2 regions of the Sellimonas catena genome follow, and region 2 is predicted to be linked to the other one. Evidence: a T-box and tRNA genes for the amino acid it is inferred to sense, from the RefSeq annotation. Region 2 holds a T-box; the other holds one or more tRNA genes.

The links. The T-box of region 2 lies ahead of proS (proline--tRNA ligase). A T-box ahead of a tRNA ligase gene usually reads a tRNA of that ligase, here a tRNA-Pro.
Region 1: it encodes a tRNA-Pro, which carries the amino acid that the T-box ahead of proS (proline--tRNA ligase) is inferred to sense. The anticodon was not compared.

The regions. Positions count from the first base shown of each region.
Region 1 is NZ_BSBO01000026.1:43,186-53,667, reverse strand. Features, by position in the region: gene Selli1_RS12530 (THUMP domain-containing class I SAM-dependent RNA methyltransferase) at 1-361, shown strand, start outside; gene rdgB (RdgB/HAM1 family non-canonical purine NTP pyrophosphatase) at 388-981, shown strand; gene Selli1_RS12520 (metallophosphoesterase family protein) at 985-1,494, shown strand; tRNA gene Selli1_RS12515 (tRNA-Pro) at 1,559-1,633, shown strand; tRNA gene Selli1_RS12510 (tRNA-Gly) at 1,668-1,738, shown strand; tRNA gene Selli1_RS12505 (tRNA-Arg) at 1,775-1,848, shown strand; tRNA gene Selli1_RS12500 (tRNA-His) at 1,856-1,929, shown strand; tRNA gene Selli1_RS12495 (tRNA-Gln) at 1,950-2,021, shown strand; tRNA gene Selli1_RS12490 (tRNA-Lys) at 2,040-2,112, shown strand; tRNA gene Selli1_RS12485 (tRNA-Leu) at 2,184-2,264, shown strand; gene Selli1_RS12480 (hypothetical protein) at 2,635-3,663, shown strand; gene Selli1_RS12475 (CD3324 family protein) at 3,653-3,934, shown strand; gene ppk1 (polyphosphate kinase 1) at 4,354-6,387, shown strand; gene Selli1_RS12465 (hypothetical protein) at 6,371-6,496, shown strand; gene glsA (glutaminase A) at 6,517-7,437, shown strand; gene Selli1_RS12455 (hypothetical protein) at 7,612-8,700, shown strand; gene glgD (glucose-1-phosphate adenylyltransferase subunit GlgD) at 8,752-9,867, opposite strand; gene Selli1_RS12445 (glucose-1-phosphate adenylyltransferase) at 9,869-10,482, opposite strand, start outside.
Region 2 is NZ_BSBO01000004.1:43,115-53,596, forward strand. Features, by position in the region: gene Selli1_RS02920 (CCA tRNA nucleotidyltransferase) at 1-620, opposite strand, end outside; gene proS (proline--tRNA ligase) at 622-2,067, opposite strand; T-box leader at 2,305-2,509, opposite strand; gene Selli1_RS02930 (nucleotidyltransferase family protein) at 2,791-3,126, shown strand; partial or broken gene Selli1_RS02935 (HI0074 family nucleotidyltransferase substrate-binding subunit) at 3,113-3,509, shown strand; gene Selli1_RS02940 (hypothetical protein) at 3,787-4,857, shown strand; gene Selli1_RS02945 (hypothetical protein) at 4,874-5,107, shown strand; gene Selli1_RS02950 (ATP-binding protein) at 5,284-5,802, shown strand; gene Selli1_RS02955 (bifunctional metallophosphatase/5'-nucleotidase) at 5,920-8,124, opposite strand; gene Selli1_RS02960 (RluA family pseudouridine synthase) at 8,287-8,976, shown strand; gene spoVG (septation regulator SpoVG) at 9,123-9,404, opposite strand; gene glgD (glucose-1-phosphate adenylyltransferase subunit GlgD) at 9,441-10,482, opposite strand, start outside.

The sequences.
Region 1 (10,482 bases), on a different contig from region 2:
TACCGCCCGGAAAAACGCGGTAAACGCAGGGGTAGACCATCTGATCCACTTCCAGCAGAGGGCGGTCAGGGATTTGAGACATCCAAAGCCGTACGGATTCATTATTACCAATCCGCCTTATGGAGAACGTCTGGAGGAAAAGGAGACACTCCCGCAGATCTATCAGGATTTTGGAAAGAGCTTCCGCGGGCTGAAAGACTGGTCGGCCTATATGATCACAAGCTATGAGGACACAGAGCGGTGGTTTGGAAGAAAGGCGGATAAGAACCGCAAGATTTACAATGGAATGATCAAGACCTATTTTTACCAGTTTATGGGGCCGAAGCCGCCAAGAAGGAAAAAAGAGGAGCAGGGTGTATAAAAACAGGAGAAAGAAGGAAGAGTAAGATGAGCAGAATTGTATTTGCCACAGGCAATGCCGATAAGATGGTGGAGATCAGGGAGATTTTAAAAGACCTTGGCATGGAGATACTTTCCATGAAAGAGGCAGGGGTGAACCCGGAAATCGTTGAGGATGGATCTACATTTGAGGAGAACGCGCTGATTAAGGCGAGAGCAGTTCATGCGCTTCTGCCGGACGATATTGTGATGGCGGACGATTCAGGGCTTGAAATCGACTATCTGAACAAGGAGCCGGGCATCTATTCTGCCAGATACATGGGGGAAGATACTTCCTATGATATCAAGAATGGTGAACTCCTAAGACGTATGGAGGGTGTGCCGGATGAAAAGAGGAGCGCACGGTTTGTATGTGCGATTGCAGCAGTCTTTCCGGATGGAGAGGAGAAGACAACACTTGGTATAATCGAGGGCAGAGTCGGCTATGAAATCAAAGGTGAACACGGATTCGGCTATGATCCGATCTTTTACCTGCCTGAGTACGGATGCACTACGGCAGAGCTTCCGCCGGAAAAGAAAAATGAAATCAGCCACAGGGGAAGAGGGCTCCGGCAGATGAAGAAGATGATAGAGGAGAGATAGTGGATGAAAAAAAAGAAAATCCTGGTAGTAAGTGATACTCATAAAATACATACGAATTTCGAGAAGGTTCTGGAACAGGAGAAACCGGTAGACTTTCTCTTTCATGCAGGTGATGTTGAAGGAAGAGAGTGGGAAATTCAGTATGGAAGCGGATGCCCGGCCTACGTGGTAGCCGGAAACAATGACTTCTTTGGTGAGCTTCCGCCGGAAGTGGAAATACAGATGGAGACGCACAAAATTTTTATGACACATGGACATCATTATTTTGTATCCATGACTCTGGATCATCTCAGAAGAGAGGCAAGAGCAAGAGGAGCGGACATTGTTATTTTCGGCCATACACACAAGCCTTGTCTGAAGTTTGAAAAAGACATGATTATCATGAATCCGGGCAGCCTTACCTACCCTCGGCAGGAGAACCGGCTGCCGAGTTATATTGTTCTGGAGATGGCAGAAGACGGCACTGTGACGGGTGAAATCAGATATGTAGAAAAAAATGAAAAAAGTTGTTGACAAATATCAGGAGTTCATATATAATAACTTTTGTCGTCAGGAAAAAACAGATGAGACGAAAAAACGGGGTGTGGCTCAGCTTGGCTAGAGCGCCTGGTTTGGGACCAGGAGGCCGCAGGTTCGAATCCTGTCACCCCGATTCCTGGTAGAGACAGGAATCAATATTGCGATCTGCGGGTGTAGTTCAATGGTAGAACACCAGCCTTCCAAGCTGGATACGTGGGTTCGATTCCCATCACCCGCTTTCTTAAAGCAGGATATGCTTTAAGAACTATACAATGTGTCTGTAGCTCAGCTGGATAGAGCAACGGCCTTCTAAGCCGTAGGTCCTGGGTTCGAATCCCCGCAGGCACGTTTCATGGTGGATATAGCGCAGTTGGTTAGCGCGCCAGATTGTGGCTCTGGAGGCCCAGGGTTCGAATCCCTGTATCCACCCTAGTCCCAATATGGGCTGTTGGGCTATCGCCAAGCGGTAAGGCACAGGACTTTGACTCCTGCACTCGTTGGTTCGAATCCAACTAGCCCAGGTTTGAATTATATTATACGGGCGTGTAGCTCAGTCGGTAGAGCACTTGACTTTTAATCAAGTTGTCCGGGGTTCGAATCCCCGCACGCTCACTTTAGACAAGCAGTACTGCTTGTCTATTCTTTTATCTGAGGCCTTGCAAAATAAGGCCGGATTAATGTACGCGGATGTGGCGGAACTGGCAGACGCGCCAGACTTAGGATCTGGTGTCCATGACGTGCAGGTTCGATTCCTGTCATCCGCAGTCGCAAAAGCCCGAAATAGCGGGCTTTTTTATTTTGTGTTCTATAGTATTTCATATATTTTTTCCCTTTGTTTAATTTAGTCATTTTCCAATTATTAGTGTGGTTCTTTTCTGCCAGATTAGAATTCGTATGAGATGTGTCATAGAAGTTTTTTACTGTGTTTTCTGTTTTTCAGCTATTTCATTGCAGCTTTATGACAGGGTGATTAAAAACTAGTAAAGTATAGTAAAGATATAATCAAGTTTCAGCATCAATTGCTATTCAGAGGAAAGAATTTCTACATTTATTTCTTATGTATCATTTGAATAATAGCATCTTGTATAATTACATTAACGGTTAACCGGAAAATAAGCAGGAGGTAAGAGGAATATGGAAAACAGAGAATTTGTGACACAATGGGTAATTGATGCGGTAAAGAATGAATATCCGGAAGATATAGCACTGGTTGTTTCTCATACGACACTAAGAATAGATGATCAGGTAAAGGCAGTCAGCTATTTTGTCCCGATTACAGAAAGAGGATATCGTTTTGGGCGTACCTTTATTCTGGAAGGGGTAGGGTTTGATATCTGGGGAATTGACTGGGCGAGATTGGAAAAATTTGCTGAGTTGGAAGAATATAATATAACTTGTCTTGCAGATGGAGAAATTCTGTATGCCAGAACAGAAGAAGATGCTGAACGTTTTAGACAATTAAAAAGACGTCAGGCAGAAAATCTTTCAAATCCGGAGAAAATGAGGCAGTGTGCTTTGAGTTCTTATGAAAAAGCAAAGAATATTTTTGCGGAAATGATGTTTGCTGCGATAAGCGATGCGAAAATGTGCGCAGGTTATGTATTGGATTATCTGGCTCAGGCGATAGCTTTTTCTAATCATCAATATTTTAGAAAATCTCAGACCGATCAGATCGAAGAACTTACCGATATGAAAAAAGTCCCAAAGAGATTTCTTGAGTTATATCGTAATGTAATTGATGAGTCTGATGTGGAAGTTCAAAGAAAGTTGTGCCATGAGGCAGTGTGCGTTGTACGGGAGTTTCTGGAAAAGGAAAGTACTGTCGATAAAGATAGTTTAAATTACAATACGGACTTTCAGATGCTGGCTGACTGGTATGCGGAATTATCCTATACATGGCTGCGTATTCGATATTATTCCAGAAGGAATGATCCGGTTAAGACCTATATGTGGGGAATTTTGCTTCAGCAAGAGTTGAACATTGTATGTGATGATTTTGGAATAAAGAGAATGGGGCTTATGGAACATTATAATGTGAATCGATTAAATGAATTTGCTGACTATGCAGATCATCTGGAAGAGAAAATGCGAACTATTATTACAGAAGGGGGAGGAAAAATACACGAGTATAAGAGCATGGAGGAATTTCTTCATGAGATATAGAAATGCTCGGGATATTATTCCGGATCATTTACTTGAAGAACTGCAAAAATATGTGTCGGGAGAAACAGTGTATATTCCCCGTTCGCAGGAAAAGAAAAGATGGGGAGCGGTATCAGGGGCCCGTACCTATTATCAGGAACGGAATGAAAGAATCCGGGATAAATTTCATAATGGAGATAGTATAGATTCGCTTGCGGATGAATTTAAATTATCTACCGATTCCATCAGAAAAATCGTATACAAAAGATGTGATGATCATTCCGGGGTATAAAGGGGAAAAGAGACATTAAATCAGTGGATTATAAAACAGACGTAGGAGATACAGTAGTATGGCCACGTCTGTTTTTTTACATTGATTTTACGTTGGATTTACGCAAGAGAAGCACAGTTTTACATGAATTTAATGTAGATTTGACACGGATTACAGGGGCAATATGTTATTCTTTTTTTGTTGTAAAGTTTATATACTCAAACAGAAACTATAAATTGATTTTTCAGGAAAAGGGGTATATGATGAAAAGAGAAAAGCGCAGTAGAAAACAGATAAAAAACGATATGGTGGTTCGTTATTATTGCATGGAGACAAAAGTGGATGGGAATGCGAAGAAGGTATTTCACAGCGTTCCATACAGGAACTGCCGATAAGGAAAAGTGTACTGCAGAAAAGGAATGAAGGAGCGTATAGAATATATGGGAAGCGAATATATGAATCGAGAGCTTTCGTGGCTGAAATTTAATGAAAGGGTACTGGAAGAGGCGGAGGATAAGTCCGTACCGCTCTGTGAGCGTTTCACTTTCGTATCGATTTATCAGACGAATCTGGACGAGTTTTTTATGGTCCGGGTTGGTTCCCTGTACGACCAGACGCTGCTGCCTCAGGATATCAGGGACAATAAGACACAGATGTCTTCACAGGAGCAGATTGACGCGATACTTGAAGAGGTCAGAAAGCTGAATAAAAGGAAAGAAAAGGTATATCAGAAGCTGATTGAAAAAGTTGCAAAGGAAGGCGTTCGTCTGTACCGCATGGATCAGATTGAAGATGAGAAGAAGATGGAAAGATTCTTCCAGTCGGAGATTCTTCCGCTGATTTCCCCGACCGTGGTCGGCAGGAGACAGCCGTTCCCGTTTTTGAAAAATAATGAAATTTATGCGGTTGTTTCTCTGACGACAAAGAGCAGCAAGAAGGTCCGTCTTGGAATTGTACCGTGTGCAAGCAATATTTTCCAGAGGATGATTGAGATTCCGGGAGAAAAGGGATCTTATGTTCTTGGTGAAGATCTGATTCTTCACTTTGTATCCAAGGTATTTCCGGGATACAAGATTCAGGGTAAAGCGCTGATCCGTGTGACGAGAAATGCCGATATTGATGCGGATGCACTTTATGATGAGGATCTGGACTACCGGGAATTTATGGCGGATCTGATGAAGCAGAGAAGAAAGCTTGCTCCGATCCGGCTTGAGATGTCCGGAGATCTGGATATCGGAAGCATGCTGATGCTGGATAATTATCTGGGACTGGAGGAGAAGTATGTGTTCCATTCCGAAGTCCCGCTGGATTTCTCTTTTGTATTCCAGATTCAGGATATGCTGAGAAAAAATGAAAGTCTGTTTTACGAAAAACGTACTCCGCAGAAGTCGCTGATGTTTCAGGATGGAAGAAGCATTATTGAGCAGATTAAAGAGGGAGATAAGCTCCTTTCTTATCCATATGAGTCAATCAGGCCGTTTTTGCGTCTCCTGACCGAGGCTGCGGAGGATGAGAACGTGGTTTCCATCAAGATGACACTGTACCGTCTTGCAAAGCAGAGTAAGGTGATTGAGGCGCTCATTGAGGCTGCGGAGAATGGAAAGGAAGTCGTCGTGCTTGTGGAACTCCGCGCCCGCTTTGATGAGGAAAATAATATCGAGTGGTCCCGCCGTCTGGAGAATGCCGGATGCCAGGTTATTTACGGCCTGGACGGCTATAAGGTACATTCCAAGCTTTGCCTGATCACAAGAAAGACAGATAAGCAGTTTGAGTGCATTACACAGATCGGAACCGGAAACTATAATGAAAAGACGTCCAGACTGTATACAGACCTTTCCCTGATGACGGCAAATACCGATATCGGTATTGAGGCGGCAAAGGTATTCCGCGCCCTTGCAAAAGGGGAAGTGGTGGAAGACATGCAGCATCTGCTTGTGGCGCCGCACTGTCTGCAGAACCGGGTACTGGATATGATGGACGAGGAGATCGAACACGCAAAGAAGGGGGAACCGGCATACATCGGCATCAAGATGAACTCCCTGACAGACAAGAAGATCATCGACAAGCTGATTGAGGCTTCCTGCGCGGGCGTGAAGATCGAGATGATTATCCGTGGAATCTGCTGTCTGGTGGCAGGTGTGAAAGGAAAGACCGAGAACATTCGTATTATCAGCATTGTAGGACGTTTCCTGGAACATTCCCGGATTTATATGTTCGGTACGAAGGAACGGAGAAAATATTACATAGCATCTGCGGACTTTATGACAAGAAATACAGTCAAACGTGTGGAAGTCGCATCTCCGGTTTATGATCCGGCCATTCAGGAAAAGCTGGAATACATTTTTGACACGATGAATCGTGACAATCAGAAAGCGCGTGAGATGCATGAGGACGGTATGTACTATAGAGTGCATAATGACGAAGAGCCTTTGAATTCTCAGGAACGTCTGTACGAAGATGCATACAATAGATAGCGGTTTATGGAAGCTGTACGGACAGAGTCCGGAAAAGCCGGTGAAGCGTTTCTTTCTTCTTGACATGGACGGAAAAATTATGGATAATTTTATCGAAATGACAGGATGAGAAAGGAAGGGAGAGGCGTGATGCTGACAGAAGAGCTTCTGAAGGATGCCCTGCAATATGGGAAAGCATTTACCAAACTGGGCATGACAGCGCAGTATATTCCGCAGCTGCGGGATGTGAATAAATATTATCTTGGGGTCTGCACAATGGATCTGGACGGCAATGTGCTGGAAGCGGGAGATACGAGAATTCCGTTTACGATCCAGAGTATTTCCAAGCTGGTATCGCTGATTCTTGCGATCCGGGACTGTGGAGCGGATCATCTTTTCCATGAGAAGGTTGGTGTGGAGCCGACCGGAGACCCGTTCAATTCCATTGTAAAGCTGGAGACAAAGACCCGCCCGTTTAATCCGTTTATTAATGCGGGAGCCATTACTGTGGCAAGCTGTATCAAGGGAAAGGATGCAGATGAGAAATTTGAGCGTTTTCTGGAGTTTACGAGGAAACTCTGCAACAACGAGGAAATCAGCCTGAATCAGGCCGTTTACGAGTCTGAGAGAGAGACTGGAGACCGGAACCGGGCTCTGGCTTATTATCTGAAAGCATCCGGGATTCTGGAAGGTGATGTGGAAGAGTGTCTGGACTTTTATTTCCGGATGTGCTCGGTCAATGTGACCGCTCACGATATTGCGTACATGAGTCTGGTGCTTGCCAATCATGGTGTGGATCCGCTGGATCAGGAAGAGCTGATCGAGCCGCAGTATGCGAAGGCGATCCGCGCGCTGATGCTGACATGCGGGATGTATGACGGCTCCGGCGAGTTTGCCATGACAGTCGGATTTCCGGCAAAGAGTGGTGTCGGTGGAGGAATTGCAGTTCCTCTTGTAGACCGGATGGGAATCGGCGTATTCGGCCCTGCCCTGGATGAAAAGGGAAACAGTGCCGGGGGCATTAAGATCCTGGAATACTTGTCCAACAAGATGGGGATCTCGCTGTTTTAGACAATCGAAGAAGTGAAAGAAAGAATGAGAGCGTGATGTGTGAAAAGCATGACGCTCTTTTTGTGTAAAACGCACAAAGATTCGCAAAACATGTAATAAGTAATAGAAAAAAATGAAAATATGATATAATTAAAACAATAGAAAGACTATTTTCTCTTGAAGGGAGGGAAAAGTATGAGGAGCAAAAGGAAATGGAGACTGATCTGGGCTCTCACGTTAATGATGGCAGTTCTTCTGGCTGGATGTCAGTCTGAGGAGAAGACGACGAAAGAGAAAGAGCCGGATCCAAAGAAGACCGAAGTAAAGGAAGAGGAAGTCAGCGCGGAAGCGAAAGCAGTGATTGAGGCCATGATGACAGGCCCAAATGCAGATCTTCTGTTCACGCCGTCCGCAGTGGGAGAAGGAGTAGACACTACACAGGCGCAGGAGAATACGGGAGAAACAGCAGGAGAGAATGCCTCTGTCATGGAAAACTGGGAAGACAAGATCGGGGACTATTTTACGGAAAACGGCATGCAGGATTTTCTCACTTCAGGCCCGGCTATGAAATTCCTTCTGATGGCAGAGGAAGAGGGAACCAAGCTCCAGGTAAAGGAGATAACGCTGGAAGACAGAAGTGAATATACAGAGACTGTCCATGTCCAGTATATGCAGGGCGGCAGAGAGGAAGAAGCGGGATTTACATTTACCCGCGATTCAGACGGGAAAATCACTCAGGTGACGGAAGATGAAAAGTTGGCGGCAACGCAGATGCGGATTTATGAACCAAGAGAAATCAGCCGGGAAGACTTTCTTTCTGCCTATGCAAAGCAGGAGAGTATTCCTGTGGAAGAAGCACCGGCCGAGGTAGAAAACCAGCGTAAGTTTTTACTGGCATACTACGGAATAAAGGCAGAAGACTGTAATATTGTATATGAAGAACGGACGAAAGATAAGAATGTCGGAGATGACCTGATTCTGACAGCTACGATTTACACAGAAATGCTGGTGGATAAAGAGAGCGGCGAGTATGTATCGTATGGTATGCCGGCATCCACAGAAACACAGCTTCGAGGTGATGTTGAAATATTAGGAGGAGAAGATAATTTGACATCATCGGCATGGATGATACAAAATGGGGCAGTTGAAGTTAATGTCAATGATACTGTATATTTCCAGACAGATGGAACAAGAGAATTTACGAAGAAGGATATAGAAAAGACAGCAGAGAACAGTTATCGGTACACCATTAACGATACAATTGTATTCACCTATCCTTTATAATTAAGAAATAAAAAAACGGGGATGCATGAAGCATCCCCGAAATTTTTGTAATTAGATGGTATCACCACGTTTGATATAACCAGGGTTCTCAGGTGTTCCAATCAGATTGGAAACGTGGCGGATACTGGAATTTTTGTCTACGACATAATTTTCTACCGTAATATCCTTACCGATGGATGCGCCAGGAAGGATCACGCTGTTTCTTACAACGGCGCCTTTCTTCACTACGCAGCCACGTCCGATTACGGAATTCTCAACGGTTCCTTCGATCAGACAGCCGTTGGAGACAACGGAATTCTTTACAGAAGCTGTCTCGAAGTACTGTGTCGGGCAGGAATCGTTTGTTCTTGTATAAATCGGCCAGTTCTTTTCAAAGAGATTCTGTGCCGCTTTGAAATCGATCAGATTGATATTTGCATTGTAGTAACTCTTGAAGTCTGTAATAGAAGCAAAAAATCCATGATGGGAAACTCCGCGTACATCCAGTTCGCCGCACTCAAAATTAACGATCTGAGACAAGGTGTAAATGGAGGAGAGCTTTTTCGCTTTTGCAATCAGTTCAAGGAAAAGCTCTTTCTTCATAACATAGGTATCCATGAAGATGTTGCGGTTTTTTGCGTTTCCGTTGTTCGGCTCGATAGAGAGCACACCTTTTTGTTTGTTCAGAGTCAGAATATCGCATTTTAAAAACTCGTCTTTTGCGGTATCTACTGTGTGATAGAGCAATGTAATATCGGCTCCGGAATCAATGTGATTCTGAAGCAGAGTGTCGAAATTCTGGGAATAAACCATGTAGCTTGGCGCAAGGATCACATATGGATACGGAGTGTTTTCGATACATTCCAGATTTTCACGATATGCTGCGATATCTGTGTTGTAAACATCATTTTCACCGTTGTATTCAGAGAACAGTGTGAGAAGTTTTCCTCTCTTGGAGTTCAGGTTGTAGTGACGGCCTGTTCCAAGATGTTCTACCAGTGAACGAGGTTTTCTTCTGATATATACATGAATGTGGTCAATTCCGCTGTTTGTCATGTTTGAAATCGGAAAATCAATGACGCGGTATCTTCCAAGGAAGGAGAATGCTCCGATCGGACGGTATACAGTCATTCCGTCAACCCCGATATGATTTCCGGCAAAATTTACAATTCCAAATGCTCTGCTCATATTATTCAGCCCCCTTTACGTTTTTCGCCACTAATTCGATGTGTTCGCTGTCAGCACTTCCGACAACAGCATCTTTTCCGATTTTAACACCGTCTGCTACAAGAGAGCGGACAACAGTCGCACCTTCTGCGACTTCTGCATCCGGCATGAGAACACTGTCGATCACTTTGGCACCGGCACCGATACGTGCACCTGTAAACAGAACAGAGTTTTTAACTGTTCCGTCGATTATACAACCCTGTGTAATGAATGCACGCTGAATATCTGCATCAGGACCTACATAATGAGGGAGAGTGGTTGCGTCTTCGGTATAGATCTTCCAGGAAGAATCGTTCAGATCAAGTTCATTGTGAGCGTCAAGAAGATCCATATTTGCTTCCCAAAGAGAATCGATAGTTCCGACATCTTTCCAGTAGCCCTTGAATTTATAAGCGTACAGACGCTTCTCGTCAGCAAGAAGCTGAGGAATAATATCCTTTCCGAAATCGTGGTTGGAATCCGGATCTTTCGCATCGGCGATCAGCATTTTGCGTAGAAGCTTCCAGTTAAAGATATAGATTCCCATGGAAGCAAGCGTGCTCTTCGGATGCTCCGGTTTCTCTTCAAATTCGTAGA
Region 2 (10,482 bases):
AGAAGCTTTACAAGCTCGCTCTGAATCCGCTCCGCGCTGATTTTGACAAGGGTTCCGGCAAGCGCGCCCGCTGCCTCCTTTGTCTTCTCTTCCATGGAAAATCCAAGCTGTGCTGAAAATCGGACAGCCCGCAGAATCCGGAGTGCATCCTCCGTAAACCGCTCACGGGCATCTCCCACGCACCGGATGATCCCTTTTTGCAGATCCTCCTGTCCTCCGAACAGGTCACAAAGGCCGTCTTCATCGTTGTATGCCATGGCATTGATCGTAAAATCCCGTCTCTTGAGGTCTTCTGCAAGCTTTCCTGTAAACCAGACTTCTTTTGGGTGCCTTCCGTCTTCGTACTCGCCATCAATCCGGTATGTCGTTACTTCAAATCCTTCTTTTTCTGCCAGAACAGTCACTGTGCCGTGCTCGATTCCGGTATCCACCGTCCGCCGGAAGATCTGCTTGATCTCTTCCGGCTTTGCGGACGTTGTGATATCCCAGTCCTCCGGCTCCCTTCCCAGTATCGAGTCTCTGACACATCCGCCCACTGCGTACGCGTCAAAGTCCTGTTCTTTGAGCTTTCGGATGATCCACTGCACTTTTTCCGGCAGTCTGATCCTGACCTGTTCCATTTTAGTATGCTTTACCCCAGAAAACTTTGTGTTTTGCCGGTTTTCCGCAGTAAATACATCTGTCGGAAATCGGCTCTTCATCTTCGATCAGACATCTGGATCCGGCTCCGCCTGTCTCTGCCTTGATCGCTTCTTCACAGCTTTCATCTCCACACCACATCGCTTTGATGAATCCTCTGTTGTCCTTGAATTTTGCAACCATTTCATCCATGGTCTCTGCCTCGTCGATGTGGCCGTCCAGGAATGCTTTTGCTCTTGTATACATATCCTGCTGAATTGTCTCGAGAAGTTCAGCCAGTGCTGCCGGTACCTCGTCGATTGCTACAACAGTCTTCTCTCTTGTGTCACGTCTTACAAGGACTGCCTGACCGTTTTCGATATCTTTCGGTCCAAGTTCCACACGTACCGGAATTCCAAGCATCTCCTGCTCGCTGAATTTCCATCCCGGACTCTTTTCGGACTCGTCGATGTCTGCACGTAATCCTTCTGCGCGGATCGCTGCCAGCAGCTCTTCTGCACGGTCAAGAACACCTTCCTTGTGCTGTGCCACCGGGATCACGCGTACCTGTTTCGGAGCGATTCTTGGCGGAAGCACCAGGCCGCTGTCATCGCCATGTACCATAATGATCGCACCAATAATTCTTGTAGAAAGTCCCCAGGATGTTTCATAAACACTGTGGAGCTCATTGTTCTTATCCAGATATTTGATGTCGTATGCATCCGGGAATCCATTTCCAAAGAAGTGGCTTGTCGCGGACTGAAGTGCCTTTCCATCATGCATCAGCGCTTCTACTGTGTATGTGTCTTCTGCACCTGCAAACTTCTCACTTTCTGTCTTTCTTCCAGCTACATATGGAATCGCAAGAGACTCGCTGATGAAGTCTTTGTAGACCTTCCACATCATAAGTGTTCTCTCTTCTGCTTCCTCGTAAGTTGCGTGGATGGTATGTCCTTCCTGCCACAGGAACTCTCTGGAACGAAGGAACGGACGTGTCGTCTTTTCCCATCTCAGTACGGAATTCCACTGGTTCCATACTTTCGGAAGGTCACGGTAAGACTGCACGATACGGCTCCACAGATCACAGAACAGTGTCTCTGATGTCGGACGGATCGCATATCTTTCCTGTAATCTCTCTGTTCCGCCATGTGTCACCCATGCAGCTTCCGGAGCGAATCCTTCTACGTGATCCGCTTCTTTCTGAAGCAGATTCTCCGGAATCAGCATCGGAAGGTATACGTTCTCTACTCCTGTATCTTTAAATCTCTTGTCCAGATCTGCCTTGATATTTTCCCAGATTGCATATCCATTCGGCAGATAGTTCAGGCATCCTTTCACGCTGGAATAGTCGCAAAGCTCTGCCTCTCTCACCACATCCGTGTACCACTGAGCGAAATCTTCATCTCTGGATGTGATAGACTTTACAAATTTTTTGTTGTCCTTTGCCATGTCGCATTCTCCTCTCAATCAATATTTTTCACAGCTTCCAAGGACTTCTGCCCCCCTGTTTTTAAAACAAAGTTTCCTGTTAAACCAAGAGTTCCGCTCGCGGAACTCTCGCGCCGAGCGCGGTCGCTTTAGCGACAAGTTTCTGCTTCGCGCGAGTGCGCATCCCGCGGAGCGTGTTTATTTAACAGGGAACGAAGTTTCCTGTTAAATAAACAAAAACACCGGGCATCCGTCCCAAACAGGGACCGGATGTCCGGCGGTACCACCCTCATTAACCACAAAATCTGCGGCTCACTTCATTGATCATTAACGCTGATAAAACGCTGTACTTTTCATACAGGAACTCCAGGTCCGGTTCAGCCGTGATCCGTCAAAGGCTCGCACCACCCGCCTCTTCTCTGAAACTTCTCTTAGGCTTACTATTCCCCTTCATCGTTCATTTATTCGGCTTTCGCCATGAAATTATTCAAATTTTACCCGAAAAAATCAAGAGTGTCAAGTAAAACGCATTGATTGCCACTATTTTGCCCGTTTTTGTGTTACTGTTCACACCGTACTCAGCAGAAGAAAGATGCAGAGTCATGCTTGCATGTACGATACATCTTCCTTCTGTTGAGTACGGGTGGAACTCATAACGTTTTTGTACATGGTATGTCATGGTTTTTACAATTTCTTTTTCTTTTCTTCTATGCTATGATTAGAAAAAGAAAGGAGTGCAGTATAATGAGTGAAATCACAAAACTACACACTTCTATGAAAATCACACCCTCCAGCACCGGAATCAATCAAAGAGTCCTTAATGAAATCTCCTCATTGGCCCAGAAGTACAACATTCGGCAAGTTATTCTGTTTGGCTCCCGTGCAAGAGGAGATTTTTCCCCAACCAGTGACATTGATCTTGCGGTAAGCGGCGGAAATATAGCCCGTTTTTCTTTGGATCTGGATGAAGAAACTTCTACGCTGTTAAAATATGATATTGTTGATCTGGAACGGGCAATGCAGCCCGAATTACGCGAGTCTATAAAAAAGGAGGGGAAAACACTCTATGAAAAAATATGATAATTTTTGTTCCGCTTTATCAAACATGAAGCAGATATATAAATATACTGAACCTTATGAATGATGATACGGTTATTCTTACTGGCTTGGTCGGGTTATATGAAATCTGTTTCGAGCAGTCATGGAAAATGATGAAAGAAATCCTTTCTATGCATGGTTATGAAGCCAGTGCAACAGGATCACCTAAAATTATTCTAAAAACTGCTTATCAGGCTGGTATGATCAAGGACGAAGAATTATGGCTACGCGCCTTACAGGAACACAATAATGTTGCACATTCATACAATGAAGACATTGATCTGGAAATTGTGTCTCAGGCAAAGGAATCTTTCTATGCAATGTTTTGCAACTTAAAAAATGAAATAGACGCTAACTGGCTGTAGTTTCGTAATCTATGATAAATTTTCGGAAAGAGTGATCAAATGAAACCAATAAAGCAGACACTCATCAGCTTTATCGTATTTTTGATTTCGTATGCTGCTATGACTTTGATACTGACTCACTCTATTGACATCAAAATTCTTGCTGTCTTATCTATCTTTTACTTGATTTTAAACCTCATCATATATACGGTGCTGGATAAAGTTTCGAAAAGCTAATCATACACTATATGAATATTTAAGGAGAACTTTTGAGCGTTCTACATTAAAAGGAGCCGCAATGAAAAAATGTAACATTGTTTATGCAGGGAAAAACCGAAACGGTACTGACCGCTACTGGTGTACGACACATCATGCTCCGGCCGGTAACGGAAAAGGTGAAAAATTTCATACTTGTTTAGCCCAGAGCAATCCTGCTACAGACGTGCCGCAGGATTCTTTGACCGTAAATCTCCAGGAGGAGTCCGGCAACATCGCTTTATGGGCATATGTTCCGGCCGTATATGATACTGCAAAGATGGATTCCGCCTTTGGAATTCGTGTTCAAACGGGTAACGAGGCTGACAAATTCTGCCATCTTCTCCAGATAACAAATGGAGACCAGCAAGTTTCTTTTGATTATACTGCTGCGGTTTCATACCTGGCCTCCAATATCTTAAATCAGAAAACTGCTTACCTGGAATGTCCACACTGCGGATTTCCGCATCTTGATAAAGACTGGTTTGCCGCAAATCCCCACAAAAAACATCTTTGTTCAGGCTGCGGACGAAATTTTTATGAAAAAACTGCAGAAATTGGAAATCCTATTATAAAAGCCAATGGTTTATTTAGCGAATTTCATTTTCCTGCAAATTTCGTAAAGGCTACTCGCAAATTAAGCATAAAACAGCAGGATTTCCCTTTGGGCATCTCAATCTGGGGTTTCAATCCGGCTTTCTTCTGTACTGGCCCAGAAACAGAAACTGAGGGAATCCATGTCCATGCATATACTCAGGATAATTCCCGCCCGGTTATTGATGCCACCTACAGCGAAGTAGAAATTGACGGGATTTGTCTGGATGCAAACATGGTCCAGCTCTATATGGCGCAAAAGACGCTTCCATACTTAAAAGATCGAATTGCTTCTGTCAAATGCCCTGATTGCGGTACTGATCTGTTTGAAACAGGCAGGCAAAGTTGTCTTCCTGCTACGCAGCACGTCTGCCCGAAATGTGGGAAAGAAATAAAAACCCGAAGAAAAATCGTCGCTTCTCCCATGCCTGACATTATCGAAAGACTGAAAGGCAAAACCAACCTTCCGTTATCCGGACAAGATATATTGGATGTTTGTCCCCAGTTATCCGAATGGTAAAAAAGGAGGTCTCTTTATGAATACCTTTGATCCTGAATTCTGGAATCTTTTAGATGAACTGGTTCATAGCAGCGACATTGTCATTGATCGTCCTAAGGGAAGCGCGCATCCCCGGTATCCGGAACAGATTTACGAAGCAGACTATGGATATCTAAAAGGCACTGCATCCATGGACGGCGGCGGAATTGATGTCTGGGTTGGAACCGGCGAAAAAAAGTTGACGCTGTCATCTGTACCGTGGATATCGTAAAAAAAGATTCTGAAATAAAAGTCTTGATTGGATGTACTGAAGAAGAGAAAGAAACGATATATAAGATGCATAACCGGACGTCTAATATGAAAGGGCTTTTGATCCGCCGTCCGGTCTGATGCTGTCTGGCAGAAAGTTCCGCATCTTTACAATTTTTATTATGAGGGAAAGAAATTATGAATGTAATCATCATTAATGGCCCGATGGGTGTTGGGAAAACCACAGTCGGAAAATACATTGCAGACCATCATCCCGGCACCGCCTTTATCGACGGTGACTGGTGTCTGGATCTGCATCCATTTGTCGGCAATCAGGAGACAAAAGTAATGGCCGTCGACAATATTCTACATATGATCGGAAATTATAAAAACTGTTCTGTATGCCGGATGATTGTACTCGTATGGCTGATGGATGAAAAATGGGTGTGTCAGCGCATCATTGATGGTATTTGCTCCCTGCATCTGGAGCCTGTCAGCGTCACATTGCTGTGCGGTGAAGAACAGCTCATTCAGCGCTGGAGAGTGGATAAGACCTGTGAATGGCGGACAGATCAGTGGCTCGAAATCAGTCTGAAATCATTACCGCATTTTTCGAAACTGGAAAACTGCATGGATACCAGCTATCTGTCAATCAGCGAAACCGCTGAGCGGATTGTACAACACAGTTTCCATACAGGAAAAGAAAAAACATCATAAACAATGCCCCTCATCGGAAGCTCCCGGATGATTTCATCCACTTCCCGATGAGGGGCATCGTCATTTCTAAATAGAATCCGCTTCGCTTACAGTTCCTGCACGAAACCGAAGCTCCTACTATTTCCGTCTTACCTTTGTGCCAAGCACTGCTGCAATAACAGCCAGTGATACGATCGCCGCAGTTCCCGCAGCTTCAACCGGAGCTTCATCACCGGTCTTTACTGCTTTTTTCTGTCCGTCTGCACCGTTATCTGTTTTTGTTGTATTGTCTGTGTTTGTCGTTCCGTCCGAAGCCCCCGGATCCTTCTTATCGTTTTCCGTTCCGCCGGAACCTGTTCCCGTATCTTTTCCCGGGTCTGTGGTTTCGTCATCTTTGGACGGATCTTCCGGCTCCTCCGGTTCTTCCGGTTCCTCTGTGCTGTTTACCGGGATTTCACTTCCTGCTTCCGGTGCCGTCAGCTGAGGCATTGTTCTTAATGTATCTTCTACAATACCAAGTCCCGCATAGTTGTCCACATAGACCTCATCCTGTGAATCGGAAACACGGATTCCATGTCCGCCGTCTGTAACGGTGATATGAAGGATTCCGTTTTCATCAGTCCTGCCCATCTGGCCTTCGCCGCCGTCTACACGGTAACTGATCTCCTGATTTGCGAAGACGCTTCCATCTTCATTTACGATTTTCACGGAAGCGGTATAATCTTTCGGCTGGTAAACGCTTCCTGTATAAGCGATCCTTCCTTTTGTTCCCTGATATCCGGACAGCGTTCCGTTATTCAGACTGTTCTCAACATAAGCCTCGATTGTCTCCAGCTCTCCTCCTGCTTCCGCGTATTTCGGAAGATCTGCAAGTATGGTATAATCGTTGCCGCCGCTCATAATGTAATTGTTTCCCGCCATAATAATCTGGGTCGTATCATCTGTCCGGTCAAGCGGAGTGCTCTGCCCGTCAAGGGTGATGGACACGACTCTGCTGCCCGGTTCCGCATCCGGATTAAATACGACCTGGAATCCGGAAATCTGTAAAAAACCTCCGGACACTGACTGCTGAAGCAACATACCTGTCTCCGGATCCTGCCCGTCCAGACTGGAGCCGGACTGTTCCATCACCTCATACAAAATCTTCGGAGTGATTTTCTTCATATAGATCGTGTTGGAAAACGGGAATGTGGACACAAGGTCTCCCTTTGTGATATCTCCATTGGAAATCATCTCCCGGATTCCTCCGCCGTTTTCCACGCCGACTACCGGCATCTGTTTTTCCTCTTCAGTTCCATTCTGCTGTACCATAGCTTTTGCCGCACCTGCGATGGCATCTGCCGCCAGATCTCCATAGTTGGTCTCTACAAATCTTGTCGGCGGTACATTTCCGATCCATCCTGCCCAGAGCGTGGTCGGTGTGGATCCTATCACTTCCTGAAGCGAATCATTCTGCTCACTGGTAATTTTCTCAAGCTCTGCGGCTACCTCTGCATCCGGCGTTACTTCCGCAAAGTCTTCTATTCCAAGCAGTTCCTCCGTCACGACCGGATCACTGTTCTCACTTACCGATACAGTCAGTTTTCCGACTGCACTCAGACCGGTTCCGGTCTGTACAATCTGGACGTCGTTGACCTCCTCGTTTTCCACGGTATGGCTGTGTCCGTCAATGATCGCATCCAGCTCCCCCTGATACTCGCCTGTCATCCCGTTTGCCAGATCTTCCGACGTACAGTCCGCTCCACCGGTCTCATCTCCCATGTGGGCGACTGCAATCACAACATCCGCTCCTGCTTCTTCCAGATGCGCAATCTCTGTTTTTGCTGTTTCAATCTCGTCAGCAAAAGTCACTCCCTGGATTCCTTCCGGATTTGTCGCTGAAGCGGTCTCTGTTGTCGTCAGCCCGAAAAATCCGATCTTCTTTCCCTGTCTTTCAATGATCACATGACAGCCGTCTGTATCGTCCTGCTGTCCTGCAAGCAGCAGCTGATTATCTTTGTAAATATTCGCCGCCAGCACCGGGAATTCTGCCTGTGACACATTTTTAAGAAATGCGTCTGTTCCAAAATCAAACTCATGGTTTCCTGCCGCCATGACATCATAGCCCGCCAGATTCATCAGTTGGATCACATCGTTTCCCTGCGTCAGCGAGGCAAGCGGCAGTCCCTGCGTAGCGTCTCCGGCATCTACCAGAATCGCATTCTCATCCGCATTTTTCAGTCCGGCCACAAGCGGCAGCCCGATTACAGATTCCCCGTCACCCTGGAGATATCCATGGGTATCATTTGTATGATAAATCGTAATCTCTGTCGTCTCTTCCTCTGTCTGCGCAGTGTCTTCCACTCCTTATTGAATCGTCTCCCTGGTTCCGTTTCTATTATACCATTCCCTTTGCCCGGCCGAAACATTGTTTCTCCCATTTTTTTGTGCCGTCCGGCCACATGGATTTTCCTTTGCCAACCATTCCAGGATATGATATGATGTGTGAAATGAAAGGAGCACATTATGAAACCAGAAATCTTATTCGAGGATTCCGAGATCCTCGTCTGTCATAAACCTGCCGGGACGGCTGTCCAGACTGCATCTTTTTCGTCCCAGGACATGGTCAGCCTTCTGAAAAATCATCTCATGCGGGAGGCAAGGAAAAGCGGGACTCCGTTGAAGGGGGCACCGTATCTTGCTGTCATCCATCGGCTTGACCAGCCTGTAGAAGGAATTCTCGTATTTGGGAAGACGAAAAAGGCGGCTGCCGCATTAAACAACCAGCTTACCGGGGATGGTTTCGGGAAATATTATGAGGCTGTCACGGAAGGTGCTCCGACTGAGTCTTCCGGAACTTTGACCGACTGGCTTGTCCGGGATGGACGCACGAATCTTTCTTCCGTCTGTTCACCGGATACGCCCGATGCCAAAAAGGCCGTCCTGGACTACCAGATGCTGGATCAGCATACCCGGGACGGGCGGCTCGTTTCCCATCTGTCCATTCATCTGCACACGGGACGGCATCACCAGATCCGTGTCCAGCTTGCCCATGTAGGCTGTCCGATTCTGGGGGACCGCAAATACAATCCGGACGGCATTCCTTCCCGCAGACTCCATCTCTGCGCCTGCCGCCTTGATTTTCTGCATCCGTCCACCAAAAAGCCGCTTCACTTTGAAATCCGTCCTTTCTTTTCCGGGGAAGATTTGAACTAGTCTTTCTAAGTCTTTTCCGGGGGCGGCCTTGGGAATTCAGACAGGATTTCCCGCAACAAAAAGCCGGAAAAAGCATCCCTTTCCGGTATCTGCTTTTTCCGGCTTTCTTATCCTTTCAATTGTCCTTTACATAACCCTAAAACATTTTATTCCTGGTCTTCTCCGTCCTCTTCTGTCAAAGCCTGCTCATATTTCTCGAGGATGATGCTCTGGATACGGTTTCTTGTATCAGAATTGATTGGGTGAGCGATATCTCTGTACTCTCCGTCCAAAGCCTTTTTGCTAGGCATCGCGATGAACAGTCCTTTTTCCCCTTCGATAACTTTGATGTCGTGTACGACAAACTCTTCATCCATCGTTATTGACACAACTGCCTTTAATTTCCCCTCTTTTGCTACTTTTCTTACGCGCACATCTGTAATCTGCATATTACCTGCCCCTTTCTTAAGTACTATATATGCTCGCTAAAGCGCATATCTCTCATTCTTTTCGACAACAATTTTGATGCCGTTTTCCCCGACGTGCCTTGTGTTGGCACGGATTGTATCGCGGCTTTCCACGATACAGTTTTCAATGTATGTATTATCTCCAAGATAAACATCATTCATGATAATAGAATTCCTTACAACACAGTTGTTTCCGATGAATGCTTTCTTGAACAGGATCGAATTTTCCACGGTTCCGTTCACAATACATCCACTGGAGACAAGACTGTTCTTTACGTAGGAGCCCGGATTGTATTTTGCCGGCGGAAGATCACTGACTTTGGAGTATACCGGCGGATACTCTTTGAAAAAGTAATTCCGCACTTCCGGCCTCAGGAAATCCATATTTGTCTGATAGTATGCTTCTGCTGTGGAAATATTGCTCCAGTAGCTGGAGATCTTATATCCGTAAATCTTTTTAAGATTCTTATAACGGATCAGGATATCGTTGACGAAATCGTAACGGTCCTCCTGTGCTGCATGTTCAATCAGATCGATCAGCTGTCTGCGGCGGATCACATAGATTCCGGTGGAAATGGTATTGGAATTTGCCACCATCGGTTTTTCCTCGAACTCCTGAATTCTCATGGAATCGTCCATCTTGATTGTTCCGAATCTCGTCGCATCTTCGCCCGGTGCGAGATCCTTGCATACTACTGTAATATCTGCTTTTTTCTTAATATGATATTCCAGAACTTCGTTGTAATCCAGTTTGTACACAGCATCACCGGATGTAATGATAACGTACGGCTCATGGCATTTTTTCAGGAAGTCGAGATTCTGATAAATCGCGTCTGCGGTTCCCCGGTACCAGCTGCCGTTTTCCAGTGTAATCGTCGGAGTAAAAACAAAAAGTCCTCCCTGTTTTCTACCGAAATCCCACCATTTGGATGAACTCAGGTGCTCATTTAAAGATCTCGCGTTGTACTGTGTCAATACTGCAACTTTCTGAATATGGGAATTGGTCATATTGCTGAGTGCGAAGTCAATGCACCGGTAGCTTCCTGCCACCGGCATGGCT